3 regions of the Streptomyces sp. NBC_01092 genome follow, and region 1 is predicted to be linked to each of the others. Evidence: riboswitches for the same ligand, from Rfam matches in the RefSeq annotation. Region 1 holds a riboswitch; each other region holds the start of a gene.
The links. A riboswitch is a leader RNA that binds a small molecule or an ion and turns the genes downstream of it on or off. The one in region 1 is predicted to bind thiamine pyrophosphate.
Positions count from the first base shown of each region.

Region 2: it holds a riboswitch for thiamine pyrophosphate, as region 1 does, so the genes downstream of both, thiC (phosphomethylpyrimidine synthase ThiC) here and thiO (glycine oxidase ThiO) in region 1, are expected to answer to the same signal.
Region 3: it holds a riboswitch for thiamine pyrophosphate, as region 1 does, so the genes downstream of both, OG254_RS34610 (thiamine ABC transporter substrate binding subunit) here and thiO (glycine oxidase ThiO) in region 1, are expected to answer to the same signal.

Region 1 covers NZ_CP108659.1:3,039,641-3,049,711, reverse strand. The annotation lists gene OG254_RS13630 (sulfite oxidase-like oxidoreductase) at 1-479, shown strand, start outside; gene OG254_RS13625 (DUF4396 domain-containing protein) at 502-987, opposite strand; gene OG254_RS13620 (deoxyribonuclease IV) at 1,064-1,957, opposite strand; gene pknB (Stk1 family PASTA domain-containing Ser/Thr kinase) at 2,024-3,997, opposite strand; gene OG254_RS13610 (thiazole synthase) at 4,116-4,910, opposite strand; gene thiS (sulfur carrier protein ThiS) at 4,914-5,126, opposite strand; gene thiO (glycine oxidase ThiO) at 5,123-6,289, opposite strand; TPP riboswitch at 6,287-6,398, opposite strand; gene OG254_RS13595 (hypothetical protein) at 6,451-6,801, shown strand; gene OG254_RS13590 (NAD(P)/FAD-dependent oxidoreductase) at 6,834-8,051, shown strand; gene OG254_RS13585 (Rv2175c family DNA-binding protein) at 8,127-8,498, shown strand; gene thiE (thiamine phosphate synthase) at 8,840-9,502, shown strand; gene metF (methylenetetrahydrofolate reductase [NAD(P)H]) at 9,720-10,071, shown strand, end outside.
Region 2 covers NZ_CP108659.1:5,429,833-5,439,903, forward strand. The annotation lists gene hisC (histidinol-phosphate transaminase) at 1-875, opposite strand, end outside; gene OG254_RS24650 (LacI family DNA-binding transcriptional regulator) at 1,328-2,440, shown strand; gene OG254_RS24655 (metallophosphoesterase) at 2,683-3,774, shown strand; gene OG254_RS24660 (hypothetical protein) at 3,968-4,837, shown strand; gene thiC (phosphomethylpyrimidine synthase ThiC) at 5,033-6,835, opposite strand; TPP riboswitch at 6,828-7,017, opposite strand; gene OG254_RS24670 (YibE/F family protein) at 7,401-8,951, shown strand; gene OG254_RS24675 (SsgA family sporulation/cell division regulator) at 9,452-9,889, opposite strand; gene OG254_RS24680 (IclR family transcriptional regulator) at 9,987-10,071, opposite strand, start outside.
Region 3 covers NZ_CP108659.1:7,580,031-7,590,101, forward strand. The annotation lists gene tsf (translation elongation factor Ts) at 1-329, shown strand, start outside; gene pyrH (UMP kinase) at 525-1,283, shown strand; gene frr (ribosome recycling factor) at 1,461-2,018, shown strand; gene OG254_RS34595 (phosphatidate cytidylyltransferase) at 2,018-3,205, shown strand; gene OG254_RS34600 (SRPBCC family protein) at 3,395-3,844, shown strand; gene rlmN (23S rRNA (adenine(2503)-C(2))-methyltransferase RlmN) at 3,964-5,070, shown strand; TPP riboswitch at 5,102-5,209, shown strand; gene OG254_RS34610 (thiamine ABC transporter substrate binding subunit) at 5,292-6,377, shown strand; gene OG254_RS34615 (ABC transporter permease) at 6,353-8,023, shown strand; gene OG254_RS34620 (ABC transporter ATP-binding protein) at 8,024-9,043, shown strand; gene OG254_RS34625 (maleylpyruvate isomerase family mycothiol-dependent enzyme) at 9,069-9,860, shown strand; gene OG254_RS34630 (LAETG motif-containing sortase-dependent surface protein) at 9,922-10,071, opposite strand, start outside.

The sequences.
Region 1 (10,071 bases):
CCGACGGCGAGAAGCACTGCTGGAACCACGAGGAGTTCGCGGCCCTGCCGTACACGACCGTCGTGGCCGATCTGCACTGCGTCACGAAGTTCAGCATGCTCGGTGCCGAGTGGGGCGGCATCCCGGCGCGGGCGATCCTGGAGATCGCCCCGCCCGCACCTGCCGTCACTCATGTGATGGTCTGGGCGGAGTACGGCTTCAGCTCCAACCTCCGCCTCGCCGACTTCGCCTCCGAGCGCACGATCTTCGCCACCCACAAGGACGGCGAACTGCTCACGGCGGAGCACGGATTCCCCCTCCGTCTGGTCGTCCCCCATCTGTACGCCTGGAAGGGGCCCAAGTGGGTCCGTGGCGTGGAGTACATGACCGCCGACCGCCGCGGCTTCTGGGAGGAGCGCGGCTACCACAACGTCGGTGACCCGTGGCAGGAACAGCGCTACTCCTACCAGGAGGAGCCCGGGGACGGCCCCGAGCTCTGACTCCTGGTCCATTCGCTGGGCGTCAGTGGTACTGGTGCACCACCGCGTGCCCCTTGCCGCGGCCGATCATCCACTTGTTGACCGGTGTGGTGAGGATGAAGGCGACGGCCAGCGCGATCGCCAGCACCCACCAGAACAGCGGGTCGGCGAGCCCGGCGTCCATGGCGCCCGGCCACAGCACGATCACGCCGTTGTCGACCAGCTCCATCACGGCGATGGACAGGGTGTCCGCCGCCAGTGCCACCTTGAGCGCGGTCCGCAGGTCGACGCCCGCCTTCAGGACGCCGCGCAGGGTGAGCGCGTAACCGAAGAAGAAGGCCAGGACGATCGCCAGGATCAGCGTCGGCACGTTGCCCCAGCCGAGCGCGGTGCCGATCACCATGCCCAGTACCTCGCCGATGGCACAGCCGGTGAGGCAGTGCAGGGTGGCCTGGACGGCCATCGTCCAGCTGCCGGCGGCGACCGCCTGCTGATGGTGATCGTGTGCCGTGTGTGCTTCGTGCTGCATCACTGCCCCCAATGTCAGGTCACGGTTCCTGCACCGAGCAAGAACCGTATACCCCCCTGGGGTATTCCGTAACGGGCTATGCGTCGCGAAGTTTCTTCAGTCGCTCCACGTCCGCCGCGTGCCCTTCCTTCCCGCCGGGCGTCTCGATGATCAGCGGTACGCCCTCGGTGGCCGGGTGCGTCATCAGCGCCCGGAACGGGTCCTCGCCGATGTGACCTGCGCCGATGTTCTCGTGGCGGTCCTTGTGGGCGCCGACGACGTCCTTGGAGTCATTGGCGTGGATCAGCTTCAGCCGGCCCTCGCCGACGGTGTCCACCAGCAGGTCGAGGGTCTGGTGCATGCCGGACGGGCCGGTCAGGTCGTGGCCGGCGGCGAAGATGTGGCAGGTGTCCAGGCACACGCCCAGCTTCGGATGGGCGTCCAGCGCCTCGAAGTACGGCCCGAAGTCCCAGGTGCGCGAGCACAGCGAGGAGCCCTGACCCGCCGTCGACTCCAGCAGCAGGAACGGGTCGTCGTCGTGGGTCAGCTCGTCCAGCAGCGGAAGCATGTGCTCCCGTACCTGCTTCAGGGCCACCGAACGCTCCCGGCCGCCGGTCGCGCTGCCCGTGTGCACGACGACGCCGAGCGCGCCGATCTCCCGCCCGCGGCGCAGTGAGTGCCGCAGCGACTCCACCGACTTCTCCACGGTCGCCTCGGTGTGCGAGCCGAAGTTGATCAGGTACGGGGCATGGACGTACGCCGGGATCGACTCGGCCTCGCACACCGCGCGGAAGTCCTCGTCCTGCCGCGGGTTCCCGGCGGGCGTGGCCCAGCCGCGCGGGTTGGCGACGAAGACCTGGACGGTCTCGGCCCTGAGGTCATGGGCGTAGGCGAGCCCGACGGAACTGAGGCCGCCGGCCACGGGGACATGGCCACCCACGGGGTTGCGGGACGGGCCCGTAAGGGCGGTGCCGGACTGCTGACTTCTCACCCGTTCAGGGTGTCATGCGGTCCGGACCGCCCGATCACCGGCCGGTGTCGCCCTCGTCGCCATGGATCAACGGATGGTGATCGTGATCGTCGACCCCTTGGGTGCCGTCTCCCCGCCGTCGACGGACTGCTTCTTGACCGTGTCGCCGAAGATCCCGAGCAGGCCGCGGTCCTCGTCGACCTCGAAGCCGGCGGCCTCCAACGCGGCCGTGGCGTCGTCGACGCTGTCGCCGACCACGTCCGGGACCTCGATCATCTCGGGGCCCTTGGACAGCGTCAGCGTCACCGTGTCGCCCTCGGCGGCCTGCTTGCCCTCCGCCGGGGACTGCTGGGCGACCTGCCCGGCGTCGAACTCGGAGTTGACCCGCGCGGGGGCGATCTTCACCTTCAGGCCGGCCTCCTCCAGCTCGGCCCTGGCGTCGGCCGGGTCCTCGCCGGTGACGTCGGGGACGTCCACCGGGCTGCCCTTGCTGACGAACAGCTTGATCGCGGAGCCGGAGCGGACCTCGGTGCCGGTCCCGGGTTCCGTGGAGAGCACGGAGCCCCTCGTGACGTCGTCGTTGAACTCCCGGGTCACCATGCCCGGTTGGAGGCCGCTCTCCTTCAGCTCGGCCCTCGCCTTGGCCAGCGGGTAGCCCTCGACGTCCGGCACCTTCACCGTCTCCGGGCCGGCCGAGATGACCAGCTTCACGGAGTCGTTGTGCCGTATGCGGGCGCCCGTGTCCGGGTCCGTGCTGATGACGGTGCCGCGCTTGACGGTGTCGCTGTAGGCGCGCTCCACCTTGCCGACCTCGAGCCCGGCTTCCTCCAGCCGGTCCCGGGCCTGCGCCTCGGTCTTGGACAGCAGCGGCGGGACCTGGGTGAACTGGCCGGAGTTGATGTACCAGATGCCGACGCCGAGGCCGAGGGCCAGCAGGACGGCGGCGACGATCACCATCGGGCCGCGGGGCGCGCGCCGGGTGCGCGAGCGGTGCCCGGGCGGCGGAGGCGGCGGGGTCTGAAGCCGGCTGGTCCGGTTGAAGACGGCCTCCGGCTCGTCCCCGTTCACCGGCAGCGGCCGCGATGGGGGTCCCCCCGCGCGAGCGGAGCCGAGCGTGGGGGAGTTCAGCGCGCGCGGGATCACGCTCGTACGGTCGTCGGTGTTGCTGTGCTCCGCCGAGAGCGCCTGCGGAGGCACCGCGTCCAGCTGGTCCGCGCTCAGCGCGGCGCGCGTCTCGCGGGCCTGCGCGAGCAGCGCCACGGCGTCGTGCGGGCGGATCTGCGGGGAGCGCGCGGTCGCCGCCGCGACCAGCTCGTCGAGCTCGTACGCCAGCCCCGGCGCGATCGCCGAGGGCGGCGGGACGTCCTCGTGCAGGTGCTTGTAGAGCACCACGGCGGGGGAGTCCCCGTCGTGCGGCTTCTCGCCGGTGAGCATCTCGTACAGGACGACACCGCACGCGTACACGTCGACGCGGGCGTCGGCGGTGCCGGGCTGCTCTATCTGCTCGGGGGCGAGATAGGAGACGGTGCCGAGCACGGCGCCGGTGGTGCTGGTCACGGTGTCCACGGACCGCACGAGCCCGAAGTCGGCGACCTTGACCCGGCCGTCGTCCCCTATCAACACGTTCTCGGGCTTCATGTCCCGGTGCACGAACCCGGCGCGGTGCGCGGCGCCGAGCGCGGCGAGCACCGGCTCCAGGATGTCCAGGGCGGCCCGGGGCTGGAGCGCCCCGCGCTCGCGCAGCACGTCACGCAGGGTGCAGCCGGCGACGTACTCCATGGCCAGATAGACGTACGACCCGTCGGTGCCCTGGTCGAAGACCTGCACCACGTTCGGGTGCGCCAGACGGGCGACGGACTTCGCCTCTCGGATGAACCGGTCGACGAACGACCCGTCCACCGCCAGCGCGGGGTGCATCACCTTGAGCGCGAGCACGCGGTCCAGGCGGGTGTCCAGGGCCCGGTAGACCGTGGCCATCCCGCCGACGGCGATCCGCGCGTCCACGCGATACCGGCCGTCGAGCACCTGCCCGACCAGAGGGTCCTGAAGGGTCGTATCCACGCAGGCGAGTGTACGAGCCGACACCGACAGCCCCGCCCGTTCGGGCGTGATCGGAGCGGGACTGGAGCCGACCTGTGACGGACGCCTCACTGGCCGAATGCCTTCGTCGAACATGCGTTCAGAACGCGGGCCGTTCCGGATCCAGCCGCGCCATGCCCTCCGCGGGGGACGACGCCTCCGCGAAGTGCCGCCGGGGGATCCGCCCCGCCCGGTACGCCAGCCGCCCCGCCTCCACCGCGTGCCGCATCGCGTCGGCCATCAGCACCGGCTCCTGCGCCCGCGTCACGGCCGAGGCGAGCATCACGCCCGCGCACCCCAGCTCCATCGCGAGCGCCGCGTCCGAGGCCGTACCGGCGCCCGCGTCCAGGATCACCGGCACGCGCGCGTGCTCCACGATCAGCTGGAAGTTGTGCGGATTGCGGATGCCGAGGCCCGACCCGATGGGGGAGCCGAGCGGCATGATCGCGGCGCAGCCGGCGTCCTCCAGTTTCCGTGCCAGCACGGGGTCGTCGTTCGTGTACGGCAGCACCGTGAAACCGTCGTCCACCAGCGTCTCCGCCGCGTCCAGCAGCTCGATCGGATCCGGCAGCAGCGTCCGCTCGTCGGCGATGACCTCCAGCTTGATCAGATCCGTGCCGAGCGCCTCACGCGCGAGGCGGGCCGTCAGCACGGCCTCTCCCGCCGTGAAGCACCCTGCCGTGTTCGGCAGCACCCGGATCCCGAGCTTCTCCAGCACGGACAGCACCGAGCCGTGCACCGACGGGTTCACCCGTCGCATCGCGACCGTCGTCAGCTCCGTCCCGGAGGCCACCAGCGCCCGCTCCAGCACATCCAGGCTGGGCGCTCCGCCCGTGCCCATGATCAGCCGGGACGTGAAGGACGTACCGTCGATGACAAAGGGATCGTCGGCCATGGTTCAGCCTCCTTGGACGGCGGTGAGGACCTCGACGCGGTCTCCCTCGGAGAGGGGCGTCGACGGCCACTGCGTGCGCGGGACGACGGTTTCGTTGAGGGCGGCGGCCACTCCGGAGGGCGCCGCGGTGACGGACCGGACGAGCGTGTCGAGAGCCGTGCCGGGCTCGACGCGCCGACGCTCGCCGTTGACCGAGATGGTGACCTGGACGCTCATGCGGGCTGCTCCGTGAGTGCGGCGGGAGTGAAGCGCCTGGGCGTGAACGCGCGCGCCTCGTCGGGAAGTTCACCGGTGGCCAGGACGTGCGCCATGGCGTCCCCGGTGACCGGCGTGAGCAGCACGCCGTTGCGGTAGTGCCCGGTGGCCAGCGACAGCCCCGCCAGCTCGGTCGGGCCGAGCAGCGGGGCGTTGTCGGGGGAGCCGGGGCGCAGACCGGCCCGGGTCTCCGTGAGCGGCAGTTCGGTGATGCCCGGCACCAACTCGTGGGCGTCGCGCAGCAACTCGTACACCCCGCCCGCGGTCACCGTCGTGTCCCAGCCCAGCTCCTCGCTCGTCGCCCCGACGACCAGCTCCCCGCTCTCGCGCGGCACCAGGTACACCTGGCTGCCGCGCACCACGGCCCGCACGGTCCGGCTCAGGAACGGCGCGTATCTCTTCGGCACGGTCAGCCGCAGCACCTGCCCCTTCACGGGGCGCACGGGCGGCAGTACGTCGTCGGGAAGGCCCGCCAGCCGCCCGCTGAGGCTGCCGGCCGCGAGGACCACCTGGTCCGCGGCCAGCACGGCGGCGTCCGTCGTGGTGACACCGGCGACCCGGTCCCGTACGACGTCGACGCGCTCGGCCCAGCCGCGGTGGAAGACCACGCCCGCCCGCTCGCACGCGACCAGCAGGGCCCCGGCCAGCCGGCGCGGGTCGATCTGGTGGTCGCCGTCCACCCGCAGCCCGCCGCGCACGCCCGGCGCGAGCATCGGCTCCAGGCGCCGGCACTCCCGCCCCGACAGCCACTCGGAGTCCAGCCCCGACTGGCGCTGCAGGGCGTGCAGTTCGCGCAGATGGGCGCGGTCGTCGGCGTCCATCGCGACGGCGAGGGTGCCGCACTGGCGGTAGCCGAGGTCATGGCCGGTCAGTTCGGTGAGCTCGGCCGCGAAGGCCGGGTAGCGGCGGGCCGAGGCGAGGTTCAGACCCAGCAGGGTCTGCTCGCCGTAGTGCAGTTCCGTGACGGCGGCCAGCATGCCGGCGGCCACCTGGGCGGCGCCGCCGCCCGGCTCGGGATCCACGACGGCCGTCGTGAACCCGCGCTGCGCGGCCCGCCACGCCGTGACCAGGCCGATGATTCCGCCCCCGATGACGAGGACGTCTGACGTTCGCGTACGCGACATGGGCGTCCAGCCCCTCCCTTCGCCGGCATGACCCGGATCAGGTTCGTACGGTCGGAGGCCGCCAGCCTCCCTCTCAGCCCGGTGCGTCCGGGCTCCCGCGAGTGCTCTACGTTGGCCACCCTAGCCCGCCGCCGTAAGTCTCAGTAAGGGAGCCTCACCCCATGGCCCGCTCGCTCGACGGTCTCGTCCTGGCCCCCGTCGCCGACCAGGCCCCAGGTCAGGTGGGTACCCGCACCCGGTTCACGTACCACGAGAAGGACGGCGAGATCTGGGCCGAGTACGCCGGCGGAGACGTCGTGCGCGGGCATCTCGTGGGCACCCGGGACGGCGACCGGCTGGACTTCCGGTACGTGCAGCTGAAGCGGGACGGGACGACGTCCTCGGGCCACTGCGTGTCGAGCGTGGTCGAGCTCGCCGACGGGCGGGTGCGGCTGGAGGAGACCTGGGAGTGGGAGTCGCAGACGGGCAGCGGCACCAGCGTTGTGGAGCAGGTCACCGAGCACGACTCCTGACTGACTGATTGTCAGTTGTCTATGGTGATCAGGTGAGCGAGCAGACGACGCAGTCGCAGCGGTCAGTGGTCGTCGCCGGCGCCGGCATGGCCGGCGTACAGACGGCGGTCGCCCTTCGGGAACAGGGCTTCACCGGCACCGTCGTCCTGATCGGCGCCGAACCCCACCAGCCGTACGACCGGCCGCCCCTGTCCAAGGCGGTGCTGCTCGGCAAGGCCGAGGGCTCCGCCTTCGACGTCGACTTCGAGTCGCTCGGCATCGACCTGCGGCTGGGCCGCGAGGTGCTGGGCGTGCGCGTCGCCGACCGTGAACTGGACACCGAGACCGGGCCCGTCCCGTACGACGTCCTCGTGCTCGCCACCGGCGCCGAACCGATCCGGCTGCCGGGCGCCGAGGGCGTTCCCGGCGTGCATCTGCTGCGCACCCTGGACGACGCCGAGCGGCTGCGGCCGGTGCTCGCCCGCCAGCACGACATCGTCGTCGTCGGGGCCGGCTGGATCGGCGCCGAGTTCGCCACGGCCGCGCGCGAGGCGGGCTGCGCGGTGACGGTCGTGGAGGCCGCCGACCGCCCGCTCGCGGGGGCGCTGCCGGCGGAGGTGACCGCGCCGATGACCGCCTGGTACGAGGACAGCGGGACGGTGCTGCGCACGCACGCGCGCGTGGAGCGCGTCGAACCCGGCGAGGTGATCCTCGACGACGGCACGCGGCTGCGCGCGGGCGCCGTGGTGGTCGGCATCGGGGCCCGCCCCGCCACGGCCTGGCTGGCCGGCTCGGGCGTCGAGCTCGGCGCGTACGGCGAAGTCGTGGCCGACGACCGGCTGCGCACGTCCGTGCCCGACGTCTATGCGGTCGGCGACTGCGCCTCCTTCCCCTCGGGGCGCTACGGCGAGCGTCTGCTGGTCCACCACTGGGACAACGCCCTGCAGGGCCCGCGCACGGTTGCCGCCAACATCCTCGGCCAGACCTCCGCGGTCTACGACCCCGTGCCGTACTTCTGGTCCGAGCAGTTCGGCCGCTTCGTCCAGTACGCCGGCCACCACGCCGCCGCCGACACGACCCTGTGGCGCGGCGACCCGTCCGGCCCGGCCTGGACGGTCTGCTGGCTGCGGGGTGAGCGCCTCGTCGCCCTGTTGGCGGTGGGCCGGCCGAGGGACCTCGCGCAAGGGCGGCGGCTGATCGAGTCGGGCACGCTCATGAACGCGGAGCTGCTGACGGACCCGGCGAGGCCGCTGAAGGCGGCGACGGCGTAGCGCGTCGCGGTGACGCCCCTCCCAGGTGGACCGGCCTGACTTCCGACTGTCAGTGGCAGATGGCAGGCTTGTTCCGTGACCGAGATTGACACAAAGATCGATGCTCTCGTCCCCGCCTGGCTCACCCTGCCCGACATCGCAGAGATGCTCGATGTCGAGGTGACCCGCGTCCGGCAGCTGGTCAAGGACGGCCAGCTCATCGCCGTACGCCGTGGTGAGAACCGCGCACTGCACGTCCCCGCCGCCTTCATCGACGGGGCCGAGCAGAAGGTCGTCAAGGGCCTGACCGGGACCCTGACGCTGCTGCGGGACGACGGCTTCACGGACGAAGAGATGCTGGAGTGGCTCTTCACTCCCGACGAGAGCCTGCCCGGCACCCCCGCGCAGGCCCTCAGCGAGAACCGCGGCACGGAGGTGAAGCGCCGCGCCCAGGCGCTCGCCGTCTGATCCGAAACAAGCGAATCCGAATACCGTCCGGCGTACGGGCCGGGGCTCCGGGCCACGGCCGCGGGTGACCGCGGTCGCGGCCGGGGGCCGGATCCGGCTGTCCGGGGGCGGGAAGACCTGTCCGTGTCCGTACCGATGTCCGGCACCGGCTACCGTGCCCTGGGCGGACCTGGCGAAGTCGACTGCGGTTCGGCAGCGCCCCCAGGGGCGCGGGGCCGTATCGATCTGCGGCTCCGCCGCGAAGGGGGGTACCTCCCTGCTCGAACGAAGTTGAGAGCTTGGGGGAGCGACAAGCCCGCCCGACCTCACCCGCCCGGCAACCCGATCACAGGGGGCACCGTATGTCCGACACCGTCACCGCGAGCAGCGCCCGCAGTCAGCTCGCCGACGCCCGGCTCTACCTCTGCACCGACGCCCGCAAGCGGCAGGGTGATCTCGCGGAGTTCCTGGACGCCGCCCTGGCCGGTGGCGTCGATATCGTTCAGCTGCGGGACAAGGGCATGGAGGCAGCCGAGGAACTGGAGCACCTGAAGGTCTTCGCCGACGCCTGCGCCCGGCACGGCAAGCTCCTCGCCGTCAATGACCGGGCCGACGTGGCCCACGCCGCCGGCGCCGACGTCCTGCACCTCGGCCAGGGCGACCTCCCGGTGCCCGCCGCCCGCGCGATCCTCGGCGACGACGTCCTGATCGGCCGCTCCACGCACGCCGACTCCGAGGCCTACGCGGCCGCAGCCGAGCAGGGCGTGGACTACTTCTGCACCGGCCCCTGCTGGCCCACCCCCACCAAGCCCGGCCGCCACGCCCCCGGCCTCGACCTGGTCCGCCACACCGCCGGCCTCGGCACCGACCGCCCCTGGTTCGCCATCGGCGGCATCGACCTCGGCAACCTCGACCAGGTGCTGGAGGCGGGCGCCCGCCGTGTCGTCGTCGTACGGGCGATCACGGAGGCCGACGACCCGGCCGCCGCGGCGGCGGAGTTCGCCAAGCGGCTGCGGCAGGTGTAGGGCGGCTCGGGCGGTTCGCCTTTCCGGCCGTCCACCGGCCGTCCTTCGGTCCATGCGGGGTGGCGTCTCAGCCTGTGGTCGGCGCGGCAGTGTCTTCCCGCGGACTTGGGGCTCTGTTCGGCCGTTGTTTGTCCAAGGCGTGGACAACAAGCCGACAAATCGGGCAAATGTCTGACGCCCGGTTGGGGGACCGGTGCCCCCTGGCTAACCTGCGAGTATGGCCCTCGGCACCGCATCCATCAGGTCGGACCACGCTCGTACCGTGCGCGAGATGCTCGCGACCGGTAAGACGACGTATTCCTTCGAGTTCTACGCCCCCAAGACCCCGAAGGGCGAGCGGAACCTGTGGAACGCGCTGCGCCGGGTCGAGGCCGTCGGACCCGACTTCGTCTCCGTGACCTACGGCGCGGGTGGCTCCACCCGCGCCGGCACGGTCAAGGCCACCGAGGCCATCGCCTCGGACACCACGCTCACGCCGATCGCCCACCTCACCGCCGTCGACCACTCGGTGGCCGACCTGCGCAACATCATCGGCCAGTACGCCGACGCCGGGATCCGCAACATGCTGG
Region 2 (10,071 bases), 2.4 Mb from region 1:
GCCCGCAGCCCCTCGCCCACGCGGTTGCGCTCACACACCAGCGACCCGACCCTGCCGAGCAGTTCGTCCTCGGCACGCAGCGAGGCGACCGCCGCGTCCTGCGCGAGCTGGCTCACCCCGAAGGGCACGGCCGTCTTGCGCAGGGCCGCCGCGACCGGTTCCTGGGCGATCGCGAAGCCGACGCGCAGGCCCGCGAGACCGTACGCCTTGGAGAAGGTCCGCAGGACACAGACGTTCGGCCGCTCGCGGTAGATCTCCACGCCGTCCGGCACCTCGGGGTCGCGGATGAACTCGCGGTACGCCTCGTCCAGCACCACCAGGACATCGCTGGGCACCCGGTCGAGGAATCGCTCCAGCTCGGCCCGCTTCACGACCGTGCCGGTCGGGTTGTTGGGGTTGCAGACGAAGATCAGCCTGGTGCGGTCGGTGATGGCGGCGGCCATCGCGTCCAGGTCGTGCACCTCACCCGAGGTCAGGGGCACCTTGACGGAGGTGGCACCGCTGATCTGCACGATGATCGGGTACGCCTCGAAGGACCGCCAGGCGTAGATGACCTCGTCGCCGGGCCCCGTGGTGGCCTGGATCAGCTGCTGGGCCACACCGACCGAGCCGGTGCCCGTGGCCAGATGGCTGACCGGAACGCCGAAGCGCTCGGACAGCTCGTTCATCAGCCCCGTGCACATCATGTCCGGGTAGCGGTTGAACGAAGAAACCGCCGCAGTCACCGTCTCCATCACGCCCGGCAGCGGCGGATAGGGGTTCTCGTTGGAGGACAGCTTGTAGGCCACCGGGCCACCGGCCGCGGCGGGCTTGCCCGGCTTGTAGGTGGGGATACCCTCCAGCTCGGCGCGCAGCTTGGGGCTCGTCTCGCTCACCGCAGTCCTCCTCGCGAACACCGGCGGCCCATCACCACCGCCGGCTCCAATACTTCTCACCTTATGAGGATTCCGCGCCGATGCGTACAGGTGAGGAGGAGCCGATACCCGCCGACGGGGCAGACCCGTCCGCTGATCACACCTGTCACACCAGCATCAAGGGCATCGTCATACGAAGGCGTACGAATTGGGGGGCGCGTCACACATATATCTACGCGCCGGTGGCTCGCGCCCTGGCGCGCATCACCCGTGAAGGTGAGTTGAGACCTCTTCGAAACATCGGACACTTGGCAGGCCCATGCGCGCCGACAAGTCACGTCTTGCCATTGGATCGTTCAACTCCCTTGCTTTCAAAGGAATTTGACGGTCCATGACCTTGCAGAAACGTGCCTGTCAACGATTGCATATGCGTCCGCACTACCCCACCGCATGAGCCCTACTATCGGCTCGCCATGACAGCAGCAGGGAAGCACCAGGTGAGCCGCGCGGAAACCTCACGTCGAGGAAGCCGGCCCGGCCGGGCGGGCATCAGAGACGTGGCGGCCGCCGCCGGGGTCTCCATCACGACCGTCTCCGATGCCCTCAACGGCAAGGGCCGGCTCCCCGACGCCACCCGACGCCATGTCCGCGAAGTCGCCGACCGACTGGGCTACCGCCCCTCGGCCGCGGCCCGAACACTACGCACCGGCAAGTCAGGACTCATCGGCCTGACCGTGACGACATACGGGGATGAACCTTTCACCTTCACCGAGTTCGCGTACTTCGCCGAGATGGCCCGTGCGGCCACCTCGGCCGCGCTCGCCCGCGGCTACGCCCTCGTGATCCTCCCCGCGACCTCGCGCCACGACGTGTGGTCGAACGTCGCCCTCGACGGCACGGTCGTCATCGACCCGTCCGACCACGACCCGGTCGTCAGCGAACTGGTCAGACAAGGCCTCCCGGTCGTCTCCGACGGGCGGCCCGCCGGTTCGCTCCCGGTCACGGCCTGGGTCGACAACGATCACGAGGCCGCCGTAATGGGCATCCTCGATCACCTGGCCGACGCCGGCGCCCGCCGGATCGGTCTGCTGACCGGAACCACGACGGACACGTACACCCATCTGTCGACCACCGCGTACCTGCGCTGGTGCGAACGTGTCGGCCAGGACCCGGTGTACGAGGCGTACCCGGCGCACGACCCGTGCGCGGGCGCCGTCGCCGCCGACCGGCTGCTCGCCCGACCCGACCGCCCCGACGCGGTCTACGGCCTGTTCGACCCGAACGGCACCGACCTGCTCGCCGCCGCCCGCCGCTACGGCATGCGTGTACCGGACGACCTGCTTCTGGTGTGTTGCAGCGAGTCCACGGTGTACGCCAACACCGAGCCGCCCGTCACCACGCTCTCGCTCAAGCCGCGCCGCATCGGCACGGCGGTGGTCCAGCTCCTCATCGACGCCATCGAGGGGGTCGACTCGGACCAGCCGGTCGAGCAGGTGATACCGACGGAGCTGATCGTGCGTACCTCGTCCCAGCGACGCCCACCGCGCACGACGGTCAGCCCGCCCCGGTCGCCCGAGGATCGGTAAACGCCCCCCGAAGCACGGTACGGGCAGGTCGGGGGGCCGGGCCGAGCCCGGTCGTCGAGTGGTCGAAGACCTGCCCAATCGGGGCGAAAGCCGCGGTGAACAGGAGTCCTGCTCCGATTCACCACCCCTGGGTCATCACATGGCGCGATCGGCATTCCTATGATGGGCCCACGACACCCGCGGGCCGCTGCGACCAGGCAGTCCGATGCGGTGCAGATGCGGCGCGATGGTGGAGGGGTCTGATGACTCAGGGGGCCGGTCAGGGACCCGAGGTGGAGCGGACGGCGACGTTGCGCGACTTCCGGGTGCCCGCGTATGTCCACGAGACCGGTCCGTACGGCCAGAGCACACACCCGGGCGAGGTCGCCCCGCCCGTGGTCGCCCCGCCCGTCGACGAGGCCTATCCCGAGGGGTACACGCCCACGCAGCGCGACCTGCCGGTGATCAACCGCGGCGACACTGTTCAGGTCCACGTCGACCCCGCCTCCCTGCCGGTGCAGCAGTCGACGAGCGGCCCCGGTCCGCTCTTCGTCGTCGGCGACGTGCACGGCTATCTCGACGAGCTGGTGGCCGCCCTCCAGGAGAAGGGCCTGATCGACTCGGCGGGGAACTGGTGCGCGGGCACCGCACGGCTGTGGTTCCTCGGCGACTTCACCGACCGCGGCCCGGACGGCATCGGCGTCGTCGACCTCGTGATGCGGCTGTCCGCCGAGTCCGCGGCGGCCGGCGGCTACTGCAAGGCCCTCATGGGCAACCACGAGCTGCTGCTGCTCGGCGCCAAGCGCTTCGGCGACACCCCCGTCAACTCCGGCGCGGGCACCGCCACCTTCCAGGCGGCCTGGCTGCTCAACGGCGGCCAGAAGACCGACATGGACCGCCTCCAGGACCACCATCTGCAGTGGATGTCCCGGCTGGACGCCATGGAAGAGGTCGACGGGCATCTGCTCGTGCACTCGGACACCACCGCCTATCTCGACTACGGCGACTCGATCGAAGCGGTCAACGACACCGTCCGCGAAACGCTCACGCGCAATGACGCCGACGAGGTCTGGGACCTCTTCCGCAAGTTCACCAAGCGGTTCTCCTTCCGCGACGAGGGCGGCCCGGACCACGTGCGCTCGCTGCTCGATACGTACGGCGGCACCCGCATCGTTCACGGCCACAGCCCCATTCCGTATCTGCTGGGCGACGTCGGCTCCGAGGACGGCGAGGACAGCACCGGGCCCCTGGTCGAGGGACCGCACGTCTACGCCGAAGGGCTCGCCATCGCGATGGACGGCGGCGTGACCATGGCCGGAAAGCTGCTGGTCCAGCAACTTCCCCTGGATATCTGAACGTTCACCGGGCAGACGTCCCCCCATCACGCAGGGATGGAGGACGGCGCAGGCCAGGGCCCAATTTTGGCAAACCCCCTGTCACCGTGTGCCGTCACCGCTCTACCATCGGCTTATCCGTAGCAGGCTCCCCTCCGTTTCTGCCCGACGGCTCGTTGGCATGCGAGCCCCAAGCCCTACGGAGCATCGGGGGATGCACATGAACAGCGTTCCGCAGCACCTGCACAGCGAGGACCGCCAGGAGTACGAGCGGATCCTCGACGAGGCGCTGCGCTCCGCACCACACCGCCCGGAACTGGCCGCTGTGGGACAGCGGCTCAACCCCGAACAGCTGCGCACCATGGCGCTGAACGCCACCGCACTCATCACGGCGGCCGCGGCGACCGAGTACCAGCACTACGTGAAGGTCCGCGAGGAACTGCGCCAACCGGCGCCGTCCACCCCGTCGTCCGCCCGCCAGGCCGACTCCGCCGAGTCGGGCACAGGGGCGATGGGGCTCGCCACCACCATGGGCGAGGTCGCCGAGACGGCGGGCCCCGGCGTCGTCGCCGTGGTCGCCGTCCTGGCACCCGTCCTCGCCGGCACCGCCGCGGCGATCTTCCTGCTCGTCGGCTACATCCTGAAGATGTTCAACCCCGAGCCGGCGTTCGCCCAGACGATGCTGACCACCGGTTGGGTGTTCGGCGCCATCGCGGCGGCCGCGATCCTGGTCGCCGCCGTCGGACTCCTCCTCACCGCGCTGCGCAACCGACCGGCCTTCGATTCCGGGCCGTACGGCGAACTGAGCGAAGAGGTGGCCCGGGCCAGGGAAGTCTGGCGCGAAGCCCTGCTGGAGCGCGGTGTCCTGCCTTTCCTACGGGAGGCACTCACCGACCCCGGCACGGCGGCGGCCCTGCACCGCACGGCACCGACGACACCGGCCGGCCGCATCCCGAACCTCGGCTACGACCGCCCGGGTTTCAGCAGCCCGGACGACGGCGCCTCCCGGGGCTCGCGGCCGAGCTTCAGCAGCCCGGACTACACGAGCCCGGACTTCGGAGGGCCGGAACACCAGCCGGAGTAGCCCCTCGGCTTGCGCCCCCGCCGTGAGAAGGCGCCCATCAGGGGACCCTCCTCCTCGACGGAACCCCGGGGATGCCTCCTCGGGGAGGCGCAAGCCGAACATCGGGGCAGCACGCCCAACAGCCTGGCCATGAGCCCGACAGCAGGGCAGCACTCCGGACACCGGGGCATGAGGCCCTGGGTCAGGACGCCGACGTCAGTCCGCGATCGGCAGGTACACCCGGTTACCCGCCGCGGCGAACTCCTGAGACTTCTGAGCCATTCCCTCCTCGATCTCCGCCCGGGATCCGCCATGGGTGCGGCGGATGTCCTGGGAGATCTTCATCGAGCAGAACTTCGGCCCGCACATGGAGCAGAAGTGGGCCGTCTTGGCCGGCTCGGCCGGAAGGGTCTCGTCGTGGAACTCCCGTGCCGTGTCCGGGTCCAGGGCTAGGTTGAACTGGTCCTCCCACCGGAACTCGAAGCGGGCGTCGGACAGTGCGTCGTCCCACTCCTGCGCACCGGGGTGTCCCTTGGCGAGATCGGCGGCGTGGGCGGCGATCTTGTAGGTGATGACGCCGGTCTTGACGTCGTCACGGTTGGGCAGGCCCAGGTGCTCCTTGGGCGTGACGTAGCAAAGCATGGCCGTGCCCCACCAGGCGATCATCGCGGCACCGATGCCAGAAGTGATGTGGTCGTACGCCGGCGCGACGTCCGTGGTCAGCGGGCCGAGCGTATAGAACGGAGCTTCATCGCAGATCTCCTGCTGAAGGTCGATGTTCTCCTTGATCTTGTGCATCGGGACGTGTCCCGGGCCCTCGATCATGGTCTGTACGTTGAAACGCTTCGCGATCCGGTTGAGTTCCCCGAGCGTCCTCAACTCCGCGAACTGCGCCTCGTCGTTGGCGTCCGCGATCGAGCCGGGCCGAAGGCCGTCGCCCAGCGAGTACGTGACGTCGTACGCCGCGAGGATCTCGCAGAGCTCCTCGAAGTTCTCGTACAGGAAGCTCTCCTTGTGGTGCGCCAGGCACCACGCCGCCATGATCGAGCCGCCGCGCGAGACGATGCCGGTCTTGCGGTTGGCCGTCAGCGGGACGTACGGCAGACGCACGCCGGCGTGGACGGTCATGTAGTCCACGCCCTGTTCGGCCTGCTCGATGACCGTGTCCTTGTAGATCTCCCAGGTCAGCTCCTCGGCGCGGCCGTCGACCTTCTCCAGCGCCTGATAGAGCGGCACCGTGCCGATGGGCACGGGGGAGTTGCGCAGCACCCACTCGCGGGTGGTGTGGATGTTGCGGCCGGTCGACAGGTCCATGACCGTGTCGGCGCCCCAGCGGGTCGCCCAGGTCATCTTCTCGACCTCCTCCTCGATGGAGGAGGTGACCGCGGAGTTGCCGATGTTGGCGTTGACCTTCACCAGGAACCGCTTGCCGATGATCATCGGCTCGATCTCCGGGTGGTTGACGTTGGCGGGCAGCACCGCCCGGCCCGCGGCGATCTCCTCGCGGACCACCTCGGGCGAGACGTTTTCCCGGATGGCCACGTACTCCATCTCGGGTGTGATCTCACCCCGGCGCGCGTAGGCGAGTTGCGTCACCGCCTGTCCGTCACGGCTGCGACGCGGCTGGCGCGGACGTCCGGGGAAGACCGCGTCGAGGTTGCGCAGGCCGCCGCGCGGAGAGGTGTGCTTGATCCCGTCGTCCTCGGGGCGGACGGGACGGCCCGCGTACTCCTCGGTGTCGCCGCGGGCGATGATCCAGTTCTCCCGCAGCGGGGCAAGCCCCCTGCGGACGTCGGTGTCGGCGAGCGGATCGGTGTACGGGCCTGAGGTGTCGTACAGCGTGACCGACTGCCCGTTGGTGAGGTGCACCTGGCGGACCGGCACCCGCAGGTCGGGGCGTGAGCCCTCGACATACGCCTTGTGCCAGCCGATGGACTTCCCGGCCTCCGTGGGGTTTTCGCCCTGAATGGACTGTTCGTCCTGGCTGGAGGCAGGCGTGCGCGCGTCCTTGATGGTCATGAGACCTACTCCCTACGCCGGCATTACCCGGTAACAGGTTCGGCGGTCGACGCAGCGTTATCCGTCTGCCGACGTTTCGTGTGAAACATCACTCGCGATGAGTGATGTTTCATGTGAAACATCGCTGGGACGGAGGTCAGCGCCCTCTCAGCCCGGTGCTCCGAGCTCCCGCGTGTACAAAGGTGTCTCCACGCTAGCGTCAATTCGGGCGCGGTGAACAGGGGGCCCCTGCCGTTCTTGCGATGATCGGTCGGTGACCTCGCCGCATGAGCCTCCGTACCCACCGCCCGAGCCGCCCCGCGGCCCGGGCTCCGGAAACGCCCCCGCGAGGGGCAACGGCCGTACGGGCGGCCGGGGTCCAGGCGTCCCCGGAGGCAGATACGACGGTGGATACGGCCCTGGCTCCACGGGCGGCCACGACGGTCGCACGGCTGAAACCGGCGGGTGGCCCGAGCACGGCACGCGCCCGGGTGGGATGCCGGAGCCCCGGGGCGGAGGCGGCGACTGGCATGAACCCGGCCCCCGGCCTGGCGGCATACACGAGCGCGGGAGCGGAGCCGGCGGTATGCACGGGAGCGGAGCCGGCGGCGGGCACGAGCGCGGACCTGGCTTCGGTGGTCCGCACGAGCACGGGCCCAGTTCCGGCGGCCCGAGCGGGCAGGGGCCCGGCCCGGGTGATCGGCCCGGTTCCGACGCCGGTGGTGGTCATGGTCACGGCCCCGGAGCCGGCGGCGGGCGGGGCGGTGGCGACGATGACGGGCATGGGCACGGACATGGGCATTCGCACAGTCACGCTCACGGTCCCGCGGCTCCCGTCTCCCAGCACCTGCGCAAGGTCATCGCGGCGGTTCTGATCCCGTTCGCCGCGGCGGTGGTGGTGGGGCTCGCGGTGCTGTGGCCGGGCGGTGCCCCGGGCCATGAGCGCACCGGTGTCGGCTTCGACCGGCAGACCCAGCAGGCCACGGTCACCAAGGTGGTCGAGCTGAGCTGCAAGGACGTCAACGCCTCGGGCGTTCCGCCGACCGGCGACACCTCCACCGCCGAGGGGTCCTCCGCGGCGCAACAGGAGAGCGGCACCTGCAAGAAGGCGACGATCCGCGTCGACACCGGCAAGGACAAGGGCCGTACGTTCACGGAGATCGTGCAGCCCGACCAGTCGCGGCAGTTGCACGAGGGCCAGGAAGTCGTGGTCGCCTACGAGCCCTCAGCCCCCAAGGACCTCCAGTACTCGGTCACCGATGTGAACCGGCGCGTGCCATTGGCCGTGCTCGCCGGCATCTTCGCAATCGCCGTCGTGGTCGTCGGGCGGCTGCGGGGCGTCATGGCGCTGATCTCGCTGGCCATCAGCTTCATGGTGCTCAACTTCTTCATCCTGCCCGCGATCCTGCAGGGCTCGAACCCGCTGGTCGTGGCAGTGGTGGGGTCGAGCGCGATCATGCTGATCGCCCTCTATCTGTGCCACGGCCTCTCTGCCCGTACCTCGGTCGCGGTACTCGGCACGCTGATCTCGCTGCTGCTGATCGGCATCCTCGGCTCGGTGTTCATCGACTGGGCCGCGCTCACCGGCAACACCGACGACAACACCGGCCTCATCCACGGGCTGTATCCGTCGATCGACATGAGCGGTCTGCTGCTGGCCGGCATCATCATCGGTTCGCTCGGTGTCCTCGACGATGTGACGGTCACCCAGACCTCCGCCGTCTGGGAGCTGCACGAGGCCAATCCCACGATGGGCTGGCGCGGGCTGTACCGGGCGGGCATCCGCATCGGGCGCGACCACATCGCCTCCGTTGTCAACACACTCGTCCTCGCCTACGCGGGCGCCGCGTTGCCGCTGTTGCTGCTCTTCTCGATCGCGCAGAGCGGCGTCGGCACGGTCGCCAACAGCGAGCTGGTCGCGGCGGAGATCGTGCGCACGCTGGTGGGCTCCATCGGCCTCGTGGCGTCGGTACCGGTCACCACCGCCCTCGCGGCCCTGGTGGTCTCGGCGGACCGGCCGGCGGCGAGCTCGGTGCCTGCCGGTGCCCAGCCGGCCCCGGCAGGCGCTCAGCCGGGTCCCACGGGCGCTCAGCCGGGGCAGGGGCGCGGCGGGCGGGGACGACGGCGGAAGCGGTGACGTGGGGGCGACTGCGGAAGCGGTGACGCGGGGACGGCGGCGGAAACGCTGACGCGGGGTGACTCGGAAGCCCGGGCAGGCGACCACAGCACGGCGGCCACGGCGGCGGCCAGCTGGGGCGGTCTGGCCGATGTCGGCGGCGTGCCGGCCGACTGGGCAAGCCTGGTCGGCGGTGGAGCCATGACGCCGTGGCAACAGCGGGTGGCTCTGCCGACAGCGGCGTAGATGCAGTGCCAACGGAGGCGTGGCAGCCGCACCGACAGAGGCGTGGAAGGCCGCGCCAACGGGAGGCAGCAGCCGTGCCAACAGAGACGCAGAAGCCGCCCCGACGACCGCCGTACGGCCGACCCGCCGACGGCTGAAGGGCGCCGAGCCGACGCGGCCGACTTCGCCCATCCGGCGGAGCGCGAAGTACACGCGGCGGCAAGGAAGCGCTCCCGCGCGCCCCTTGTGCGCCGCTGAAGCGTTACGCCACCCCCGCCCATGCCCGGCGTAACGCTTCAGCCGGCGCTCTGCTCTTCCGCGAGGATGCGGTCCAGGGCCTCGTCGAGATGGGCGTCGAAGTCGGCGAGTGCGCCCTCCTGGCCGAGCGGCACCAGCTTGTCGGTGCGGTCGAGGAAGGCCACGAGCGGCGCCACCGAGGACCGGAACAGCGCTTGGTCCGCACCGACCTGAAGCCGGATCAGAACGTCGCCCAGCGTCTCGGAACCGGCAGGTGAGACGCGTACATCACCCTCACCGCACGGCCTGCCCACCCCGTCCACCAGCAGCTCCCGACCGAAGGCCCAGGTCACCGGCGCATCACCGGGGAGGTGGAAGGTCAGCCGCACCGCGTAGGGATCACAGGTCTCGTAGCGCAGCTCCACCGGGATGCGGAAGGAGAGCTCCTCGGACACGAGAAAGCTCATCATGACCTCTGCCTGTACGGACTCTCGCATCGCCTACCCCGTCGGTTGCCTTCGACTGGCCGGGACCGGATCCCAGGCCTGGTGGAATCTTGCTGAACGTACACGAGAGATCACAAGGAGTGAGTTTTCAGATACTGATAGAGATCGCCAGTGACCCCAGGAGCCGCCCGACCTCCTCCTGGAGCTGCCGCGCCGCGGACAGCAGTCGGTCG
Region 3 (10,071 bases), 4.5 Mb from region 1:
TCGTCGAGCTGGACAAGCCGAACGCCGAGATCGCCAAGGGCGTCGCCCAGCACATCGCCGCCTTCGCGCCGAAGTACCTCTCCAAGGAGGACGTGCCGGCCGAGGTCGTCGAGTCCGAGCGTCGCGTCGCCGAGGAGACCACCCGCGCCGAGGGCAAGCCCGAGGCCGCCCTGCCGAAGATCGTCGAGGGTCGCCTCAACGGCTTCTTCAAGGACGCCACGCTGCTCGGTCAGCCGTACGCGCTCGACAACAAGAAGTCCGTCCAGAAGGTTCTGGACGAGGCCGGTGTCACCCTGAAGCGCTTCACGCGCATCAAGGTCGGCATCTGAGTCCGTGCCGCGATCGGCGCCTCGCACCGATAGGGTCGAGGGCAGTCGTTGGCGGACGCCGTCATCGCGTACGCGCGCGTGACGGACGACAGCAGATCTGACGAGGAGGCCATTGCCGCGCATGGGATGCGAAACACACCCCAACCGGCAGTGGCCTTCTTCGTATGTGCATCACGTAACAAAGGCGGGATCTCGATGACCACCAAGCCCCAGAAGAGCGACGACGGCAAAGTACGCGGCCGGTACATGCTGAAGCTGTCCGGAGAGGCCTTCTCCGGCGGCGGGGGCCTCGGCGTCGACCCGGACGTGGTGCACAAGATCGCCCGCGAGATCGCGGCCGTCGTGCGCGACGGCGCGCAGGTGGCGGTCGTCATCGGCGGGGGCAACTTCTTCCGCGGCGCCGAACTCCAGCAGCGCGGCATGGACCGGGCCCGCTCCGACTACATGGGCATGCTCGGCACCGTGATGAACTGCCTCGCCCTCCAGGACTTCCTGGAGAAGGAGGGGATCGACTCGCGGGTGCAGACCGCGATCACCATGGGGCAGGTCGCCGAGCCCTACATCCCGCTGCGTGCCGTACGGCATCTGGAGAAGGGCCGCGTGGTCATCTTCGGCGCCGGTATGGGCATGCCGTACTTCTCCACCGACACCACCGCCGCACAGCGCGCCCTGGAGATCGACGCCGAGGCGCTGCTGATGGGCAAGAACGGTGTCGACGGGGTCTATGACTCCGACCCCAAGACCAACCCGGACGCCGTCAAGTTCGACTCCCTCGGCTACGGCGAGGTCATCACGCGCGACCTCAAGGTCGCCGACGCCACGGCGATCACGCTGTGCCGCGACAACAAGCTCCCGATCCTCGTCTTCGAGCTTCTTACGGAGGGCAATATCGCCCGCGCCGTCAAGGGTGAGAAGATCGGCACGCTTGTGGGTGAGCAGGGCGGTCGGGGCTGACGCTCCGACAACTCCGACAACGAACCCGTCCGGGGGACGGACGGGGCGGACCCTGACCGGGGGATGGACAATGTCCTGCCGGTCGGGAACCGTGCAGGAAGAAGACGCGACGCAGCCGGCCGCCGCCCCACCGAGGAACCGCAGCCGGGCCTTACTCAAGACACGCAGGAGCAAGTGGTGATCGAAGAGACCCTCCTCGAGGCCGAGGAGAAGATGGAGAAGGCCGTCGTGGTCGCCAAGGAGGACTTCGCTGCGATTCGCACCGGCCGTGCGCACCCGGCGATGTTCAACAAGATCGTGGCCGACTACTACGGCGCGCCGACGCCGATCAACCAGCTGGCTTCGTTCTCCGTGCCGGAGCCGCGCATGGCGGTCGTGACCCCGTTCGACAAGAGCGCGCTGCGCAACATCGAGCAGGCGATCCGCGACTCCGACCTCGGCGTCAACCCGAGCAACGACGGCAACATCATCCGGGTGGTGTTCCCCGAACTCACCGAGGAGCGCCGCCGCGACTACATCAAGGTCGCCAAGGGCAAGGGCGAGGACGCCAAGGTGTCCATCCGCTCCGTGCGCCGCAAGGCCAAGGAGGCCATCGACAAGGCGATCAAGGACGGCGACATCGGCGAGGACGAGGGCCGCCGCGCGGAGAAGGATCTCGAAGACACCACGCACAAGTACGTCGCTCAGGTGGACGAGCTCCTCAAGCACAAGGAAGCCGAGCTGCTCGAGGTCTGATGAACGACTCTTCCTGGGGGGCGCCGCCACAAGCCGGCCAGGCCGGACAGGCCGGGGCGCAGGCTGGGCATGCCGGGTACTGGGGGGCCACCGCGCGTGGACCTGTCCAGGGGGCTGCCCCGGCGGGTCCCGCGTACGATGCGCCTGAGGCGCAGCACACTCGCCCCATGCCCATCGTGCCCGACGTACCCGCGTATGGCGGAGACCAGGATGACGACCGGGGGGCCGCTCGGCTGAGCGGCCCCTTGTTCCACACCCGACCGCCGCAGGCGCGGCCTCATGACACGCCGCAGGCGCGGCCCTTCGAGGCGGCGTCGCAGAATCCGGAGCCCATGCCCGACGCCCCGCCGCCGGCGCCCCAGCCGCAGAAGAAGAGCGCGGGGCGCGACCTGGGTGCGGCCATAGGGGTCGGTGTCGGTCTTGGCGTGGTGATCGTCGCGTCGCTGTTCGTCGTCAAGGCCGTGTTCGTGGGTGTCGTCGCGGTCGCCGTCGTCGTGGGCCTGTGGGAGCTGACCAAGCGGCTCGACGAGCGCAAGGGCATCAAGGCGCCGCTCGTCCCGCTCGCGCTGGGCGGCGCGGCCATGGTGGTCGCCGGGTACGTCCGGGGTGCCGAGGGTGCCTGGGTGGCGATGGCGCTGACCGCGCTGGCCGTGCTGGTCTGGCGGTTCACGGAGCCGCCGGAGGGCTACCTCAGGGATGTCACCGCGGGCGTCTTCGCGGCGTTCTACGTGCCGTTCCTGGCGACGTTCGTCGCGATGATGCTGACGGCCGACGACGGCCCGTGGCGCGTCCTGACGTTCCTGCTCCTGACGGTCGTCAGCGACACCGGCGCGTACGCGGTCGGCTGGCGCTTCGGCAAGCACAAGCTCGCTCCGCGCATCAGCCCCGGCAAGACCCGCGAGGGCCTGCTCGGCGCGGTGAGCTTCGCGATGGTGGCGGGCGCGCTGTGCATGGAGTTCCTGATCGACGACGGCACGTGGTGGCAGGGCCTGCTCCTGGGCCTCGCGGTCGCTGCCAGCGCCACGCTGGGCGACCTCGGCGAGTCGATGATCAAGCGGGACCTCGGCATCAAGGACATGGGCACGCTGCTGCCGGGGCACGGCGGGATCATGGACCGGCTGGACTCGCTGCTGCCCACGGCGCCGGTGGTGTGGCTGTTGCTGGTGCTGTTCGTGGGGTCCGGCTGACGGTCACCTCCGGCCGACCGTATGCGTACGGCTGACGGTTCAGTGGCATCCGAGGAGCCCCGAGGAGCCCCCGCTCTCGCCGAGCGGGGGCTCCTCGCCGTCTCGGCACATGGCGCGATGGTGTCCCGGAGCCTGCGGTGGGACCATTCCCCTGTACGCCCGTAATGGGGCCTCTCTAAGGGGGTCGTCATGACCGCCATCCGAGAAATCATCGACGTCGACCGGACCCCGGCCGATGTCTACGCGTACATCACCGACCCCTCTCACCTGCCGGAATGGCAGTTGAGTGCCGTCTCGGCCGAGTCGCTCGACGAGGGTCCGATCCACACCGGTTCCCGGGTCCGGGTCACCCGGCGCATCGGCAGCCGTGAGATGCCGATGACGGTGCGGTTCGACGCGCTCGACCCTCCGTACAGCTGGGACCTGCACGGGATCGACGGCCCCGTCAGGGCCCGCACGCACGGTCGGATCGAGCCGCTCGACGACGGGCGGCGCTCCCGTGTGACGATCGACATCGACTTCGAGGGGCACGGCCTCGGCAAGGTCCTGGTCCCCCTCGTCGTCCGCCCCCAGGTCCGCAAGGAACTGCCGCGCGACGAGCAACTCCTCAAGAACCGGCTGGAAGGCACGTCGGCCTAGACCTTGCAGTCCGCGTTGCAGTCCTCGATGGCCTGGTTGACGCTCGCTGACGGCCCTGCTGGCAGCCTGCGTTCCTCGGCCCCGGACCATCGGAGTTGATCTGCGACACTGGTTGAGCCATGCCTAAGCCCGGAGAACTCACATTCGTCGCCCCCCGCGGAGCCAAGAAGCCGCCGCGGCATCTTGCCGATCTCACGCCCGGTGAGCGTAAGGACGCTGTCGCTGCGATCGGGGAGAAACCCTTTCGTGCCAAGCAGCTCTCGCAGCACTACTTCGCTCGGTACGCGCACGACCCGGAGCAGTGGACCGACATCCCTGCCGGGTCGCGGGACAAGCTGCGCGAGGAGCTGTTTCCGGAGCTCATGACCGTCGTGCGGCATCTGTCGACGGACCAGGGCGACACGCGTAAGACGCTGTGGCGGCTGTTCGACGGGACGCTCGTCGAGTCGGTGCTGATGCGGTACCCGGACCGGGTGACCATGTGCATCAGCTCGCAGGCCGGGTGCGGAATGAACTGTCCCTTCTGCGCCACGGGACAGGCGGGGCTCGATCGCAATCTGTCCACCGCCGAGATCGTGCACCAGATCGTGGACGGGATGCGGGCGCTCCGGGACGGGGACGTGCCGGGAGGACCTGCTCGGCTGTCCAACATCGTCTTCATGGGGATGGGGGAGCCGCTCGCCAACTACAACCGGGTTGTGGGGTCGATCAGGCGGCTCACCGATCCCGAGCCCGACGGGCTGGGGCTGTCGCAGCGCGGGATCACCGTCTCGACCGTCGGGCTCGTCCCGGCCATCCACCGGTTCGCCGACGAGGGCTTCAAGTGCCGGCTCGCGATCTCCCTGCACGCGCCCGACGACGAGCTGCGCGACACCCTCGTGCCCGTGAACACGCGGTGGAAGGTGCGCGAGGTGCTGGATGCCGGCTTCGAGTACGTCGAGAAGAGCGGCCGTCGACTGTCCATCGAGTACGCCCTCATCCGGGACATCAACGACCAGGCCTGGCGTGGTGACCGGCTCGGGCGGCTGCTCAAGGGCAAGCCGGTGCATGTCAACCTGATTCCGCTGAATCCGACTCCGGGCTCGAAGTGGACCGCTTCCCGCCCCGAGGACGAGAAGGCGTTCGTCGAGGCCATCGCCGCCCATGGTGTGCCGGTGACCATTCGGGACACCCGTGGTCAGGAGATCGACGGGGCCTGCGGTCAGCTCGCGGCCACCGAGCGGTAATCTGAGCGCGTACACCCGTACGTACATCTTCATATTCCGACAGGGGAGCGCCACAGCGCTGAGAGTGCGGCAACCGGGCCGCAGACCCTCTGAACCTTGCCCAGGTCATTCTGGGTAGGAAGTTCGGTCATCACTCAAGCTGTTGCGCCCTGCCCGGGAGCCGATGAGAGGGCTCCCGGGCAGGGCCGCGTCTCTTCCTGGTCAACCCCAGGAGGAATCAAGTGAGCATCACCAAGAAGGCCACGGTCTTCGCCGTCGGGCTCGGACTCGTCACGCTGTCCGCGTGCGGGTCGTCCGACTCGGGGAGCGACAACCCCGAATCCAAGAGCAACACGGTGACCCTCGTCAGCCACAACTCGTGGGCCGTCTCGAAGGGCGTCCTCGCCGCGTTCGAGAAGCAGTCCGGCTACAAGGTCAAGGTCCTGGAGGACGGCGACGCCGGGCAGGCCGTCAACAAGGCGATCCTGACCAAGGACAACCCCCAGGGTGACGTCTTCTTCGGCGTCGACAACACCCTGCTCTCGCGCGCGCTCGACAACGATCTGTTCCAGTCGTACGAGGCCAAGGGCTCCGACCTGATCCTGCCCGAGTTCCGGGTGGACGAGGACAAGCACCGGGTCACTCCCGTCGACACCGGCGACATCTGCGTCAACTACGACAAGGCGTACTTCAGCGAGCACAAGCTGGCCCCGCCGACGACGTACGACGATCTGATCAAGCCCGCGTACAAGGACCTCCTCGTCACCGAGAACGCCTCCACCTCTTCGCCGGGACTGGGATTCCTCCTGGGGACCGCCGCGAAGTACGGCGACGACGGCTGGCAGGACTACTGGAAGAAGCTCAAGGCCAACGGCGTGAAGGTCGTCGACGGCTGGGAGCAGGCCTACAACGAGGAGTTCTCCGGTTCCGCCGGCGGCAAGAAGGCCAAGGCCGACCGCCCGCTCGTCGTGTCGTACGCCTCCTCGCCGCCCGCCGAGGTGATCTACGCCGATCCGAAGCCGACCAGCGCCCCGACGGGCGTCGCGGCCGGCACCTGCTTCCGGCAGGTCGAGTACGCGGGCCTGCTGAACAACGCCAAGAACACCGAGGGCGGCAAGGCGCTGCTCGACTTCCTGCTCACCAAGACGTTCCAGGACGACATGCCGCTGAACATGTTCGTCTACCCGGTGCGGGAGGCCGCCCAGGTCCCGCCGGAGTTCGTGAAGTACGGCCCGCGGGCCGAGAACCCCGAGACCCTGGACCCGGCGAAGATCGCCGACAACCGTGACGACTGGGTCAAGTCGTGGACCTCGCTCGTACTGAAGTAGCCCCGCCAAGGAGCCGTAAGGGGAACGCGGTGCGGCTCGGCCTCATCGCCGTGCCCGTCGCGTTCTTCGCGGTCTTCTTCGCCTACCCCGTCGCCGCGATCGTCGCGCGCGGACTCAAAGTCGACGGGGTGTGGCAGTTCGGGCGCCTGTGGGACGTGCTCGGGGGGTCCGACATCCGGCACGTCCTGTGGTTCACCACCTGGCAGGCGTTCGCCTCCACCGCGCTGACCCTGCTGATCGCACTGCCGGGCGCCTATGTCTTCGCCCGCTTCGACTTCCCCGGCAAGCAGGTCCTGCGGGCCGTCGTGACCGTCCCCTTCGTGCTGCCCACGGTCGTCGTCGGTACGGCGTTCCTCGCGCTCGTCGGCCGCGGCGGACTCCTCGACGAGCTGTGGGGCGTACGGCTCGACACCACCGTGTGGGCCATCCTGCTGGCGCACGTCTTCTTCAACTACGCCGTCGTCGTCCGCACGGTGGGAGGGCTCTGGGCGCAGCTCGACCCGCGGCAGGAGGAGGCCGCGCGGATGCTCGGGGCGTCGCCGCTGAAGGCCTGGCGGCAGGTCACGCTCCCGGCCCTCGGGCCCGCCGTGGCCGCCGCCGCGCTCATGGTCTTCCTGTTCACCTTCACCTCCTTCGGCGTGGTGCAGATCCTCGGCGGCCCGACCTTCTCCACCCTCGAAGTGGAGATCTACCGGCAGACCTCCGAGATCTTCGACCTGTCCACCGCCGCCGTGCTCACCATCGTCCAGCTCGTGGCGGTGGGCGCGATCCTCGCCGTGCACGCCTGGACGGTACGGCGGCGGGAGAGCGCCCTGCGTCTGGTGGACGCGTCGGTGACGGCGCGGCGGCCGCACGGGGCGGGGCAGTGGGCGCTGCTGGCCGGTGTCCTGGCCGTCATCGTCGTACTCCTGCTGCTGCCGCTGGGCGTGCTGGTGCAGCGGTCCCTTGACGCGCCCGACTTCGGCTACTACCGGGCGCTGACCAGCGCCGACGGCGGGGTCTTCCTCGTCGCGCCGATCGAGGCGATCGGCAATTCGCTGCAGTACGCCGTCGTCGCCACCCTCATCGCCGTGCTGATCGGGGGACTGGCGGCGGCGGCGCTGACCCGGCGGGACGCGGGCCGGTTCGTCCGGGGCTTCGACGCGCTGCTGATGCTGCCGCTCGGGGTGTCGGCGGTGACGGTCGGGTTCGGGTTCCTGATCGCCCTCGACGAGCCGCCGCTGGATCTGAGGAGTACCTGGATCCTCGTGCCCCTCGCCCAGGCGCTGGTCGGCGTCCCCTTCGTCGTACGGACCATGCTGCCCGTGCTGCGGGCGGTGGACCAGCGGCTGCGCGAGGCGGCGTCGGTGCTCGGGGCCTCGCCCTGGCGGGTCTGGCGCGAGGTCGATCTGCCGATGGTGCGCCGGGCGCTGCTGATCGCGGCCGGGTTCGCCTTCGCGGTGTCGCTGGGGGAGTTCGGCGCGACCGTGTTCATCGCGCGGCCCGACAACCCCACGCTGCCCGTCGCCGTCGCGCGGCTGCTGGGGCGGGCCGGCGAGCTCAACTACGGCCAGGCGATGGCCCTTTCGACGGTACTGATGGTGGTGTGCGCGGTGGCGCTGCTGGTGCTGGAGCGGCTGCGGACCGACCGGAGCGGGGAGTTCTAGATGCTGCTGAGCCTGGAAAGCGCGACCGTCCGCTTCGGCGGCCGGGCCGTGCTCGACGCCGTCGATCTCGATGTCACCGAGCACGAGATCGTGTGCGTGCTCGGGCCGAGCGGCAGCGGCAAGTCGACGCTGCTGCGGGCGGTGGCGGGGCTGCAACCCCTCGACGCCGGACGGGTGTCGCTCGACGGGCGGGACCAGGCGGGGGTGCCCGCGCACAAGCGGGGCGTCGGGCTGATGTTCCAGGACCATCAGCTGTTCCCGCAGCGGGACGTGGGCGGCAACGTGGCCTTCGGGGCGCGGATGCACGGCGCGTCGAAGGGCGAACAGGCCGAGCGGGTACGGGAGTTGCTCGACCTGGTCGGTCTGCCGGGGGCGGCCGGGCGCGCCGTCGCCTCCCTCTCCGGCGGTGAGCAGCAGAGGGTCGCGCTGGCCCGCGCGCTCGCGCCCCGGCCGCGGCTGCTGATGCTGGACGAGCCGCTGGGGCAGCTCGACCGCTCGCTGCGGGAGCGGCTCGTCGTCGAACTCCGTGAGCTGTTCGGACGGTTGGGCACCACCGTGCTGGCCGTGACGCACGACCAGGGCGAGGCCTTCGCGCTCGCCGACCGGGTCGTGGTGATGCGGGACGGGCGGATCGCCCAGAGCGGCACGCCGCTGGACGTGTGGCAGCGGCCTGTGGACGAGTTCGTGGCGCGCTTCCTCGGGTTCGACAACGTGGTCGAGGGCACCGTCGCCGGGGCGGCCGCCGACACACCCTGGGGCAAGCTGCCCGTGGACGAGGACTGCGCGCAGGGCACGCGCACGCTGCTCGTACGGCCGGCCGGGGTCCGCCTCGTCGCCCCCGACGCGGGCCTGCGCTGCACGGTCGCCGCGCGGACCTTCAAGGGCACCCATGTCGCCGTGCACCTCCAGCCGCAGGAGGCGCCGCGCCTGGAGGCGGCCTGCGCGCTGCGGGATGCGCCCGAGGTCGGGGACACCGTGGGCGTCGAGTTCGACGCGGCCGAAATTGTCGTGCTCGGCTGATCACGGCGCACATAGGGTGCGGGGCATGACGCTGCTCGCACATGACCGCTACTGCGACGAGATCGCCCACCAGGTCGGCCTGTTGAGGTCAGTGGTGACCTCCGGCGCCGATCTGTCGGCCACTGTGCCGACCTGCCCCGACTGGTCGCTGGAAGAGCTCGTGCGGCACATCGGCGGCGCCCTGCGCTGGGTGGAGCTGATGGTGCGGACGCGGGCCGAGGAGGAGATCCCTGAGGAGAAGGTCCCGGGGGTCGAGGGCCCCGAGGGTGACGCCGCCGCGCTCGACGCCTGGCTCGCGGAGACCGGCGAGATGGTCGTCGGCACGCTGCGGGAGGCCGGTCCCGACGCGAAGGTGTGGGGCTGGGCCGGGATCCTCAACGCCGGGTTCTGGGCCCGCCGTATGACCCACGAGGTCACCGTCCACCGCGCGGACGCGACGCTCGCCGCCGGGATGCCGTACGAGGTCGCGCCGGACGTGGCCGCCGACGCGATCGACGAGTGGTTGCAGATCGTCGAGTGGGCCCAGCGCAGCCTGCCGGACGACCCGACGCGGGATCTGCACCGGCCGGGGAGCAGCATCCATCTGCACGCCACCGACAACGCGCCTGAGGTGAACGCCGAGTGGGTCATCGACCTCGACGGGGGTGCCGTCACCTGGCGGCGCGGTCACGAGAAGGCGACGGTCGCCCTGCGCGGCCCGCTCACCGCCGTACTGCTCGCCTTCTACCGTCGACTGCCGCTGGACAGCCCCGAGTTGGAGGTCCTCGGCGAGCGGGAGCTGCTGGAGTTCTGGCTGGAGCGGGCGACGTTCGGCTGACACGCGGATGGCCCGCCCCCGGAAAGGGGACGGGCCACCAGGGCGTTGCTCTACGGGTGCGTCAGCGGTCGCTGCTCGCCCCGCGCCGGCGCAGGCCGAAGAAGACCGCGCCGCCGCCGAGCGCGACCAGGGAGACCGCGATGCCGGCGATCAGGCCGGTGTTGGAGTTCGCACCGGTCTCGGCGAGGTTGGAGTCACCGGCCGCCGGGGA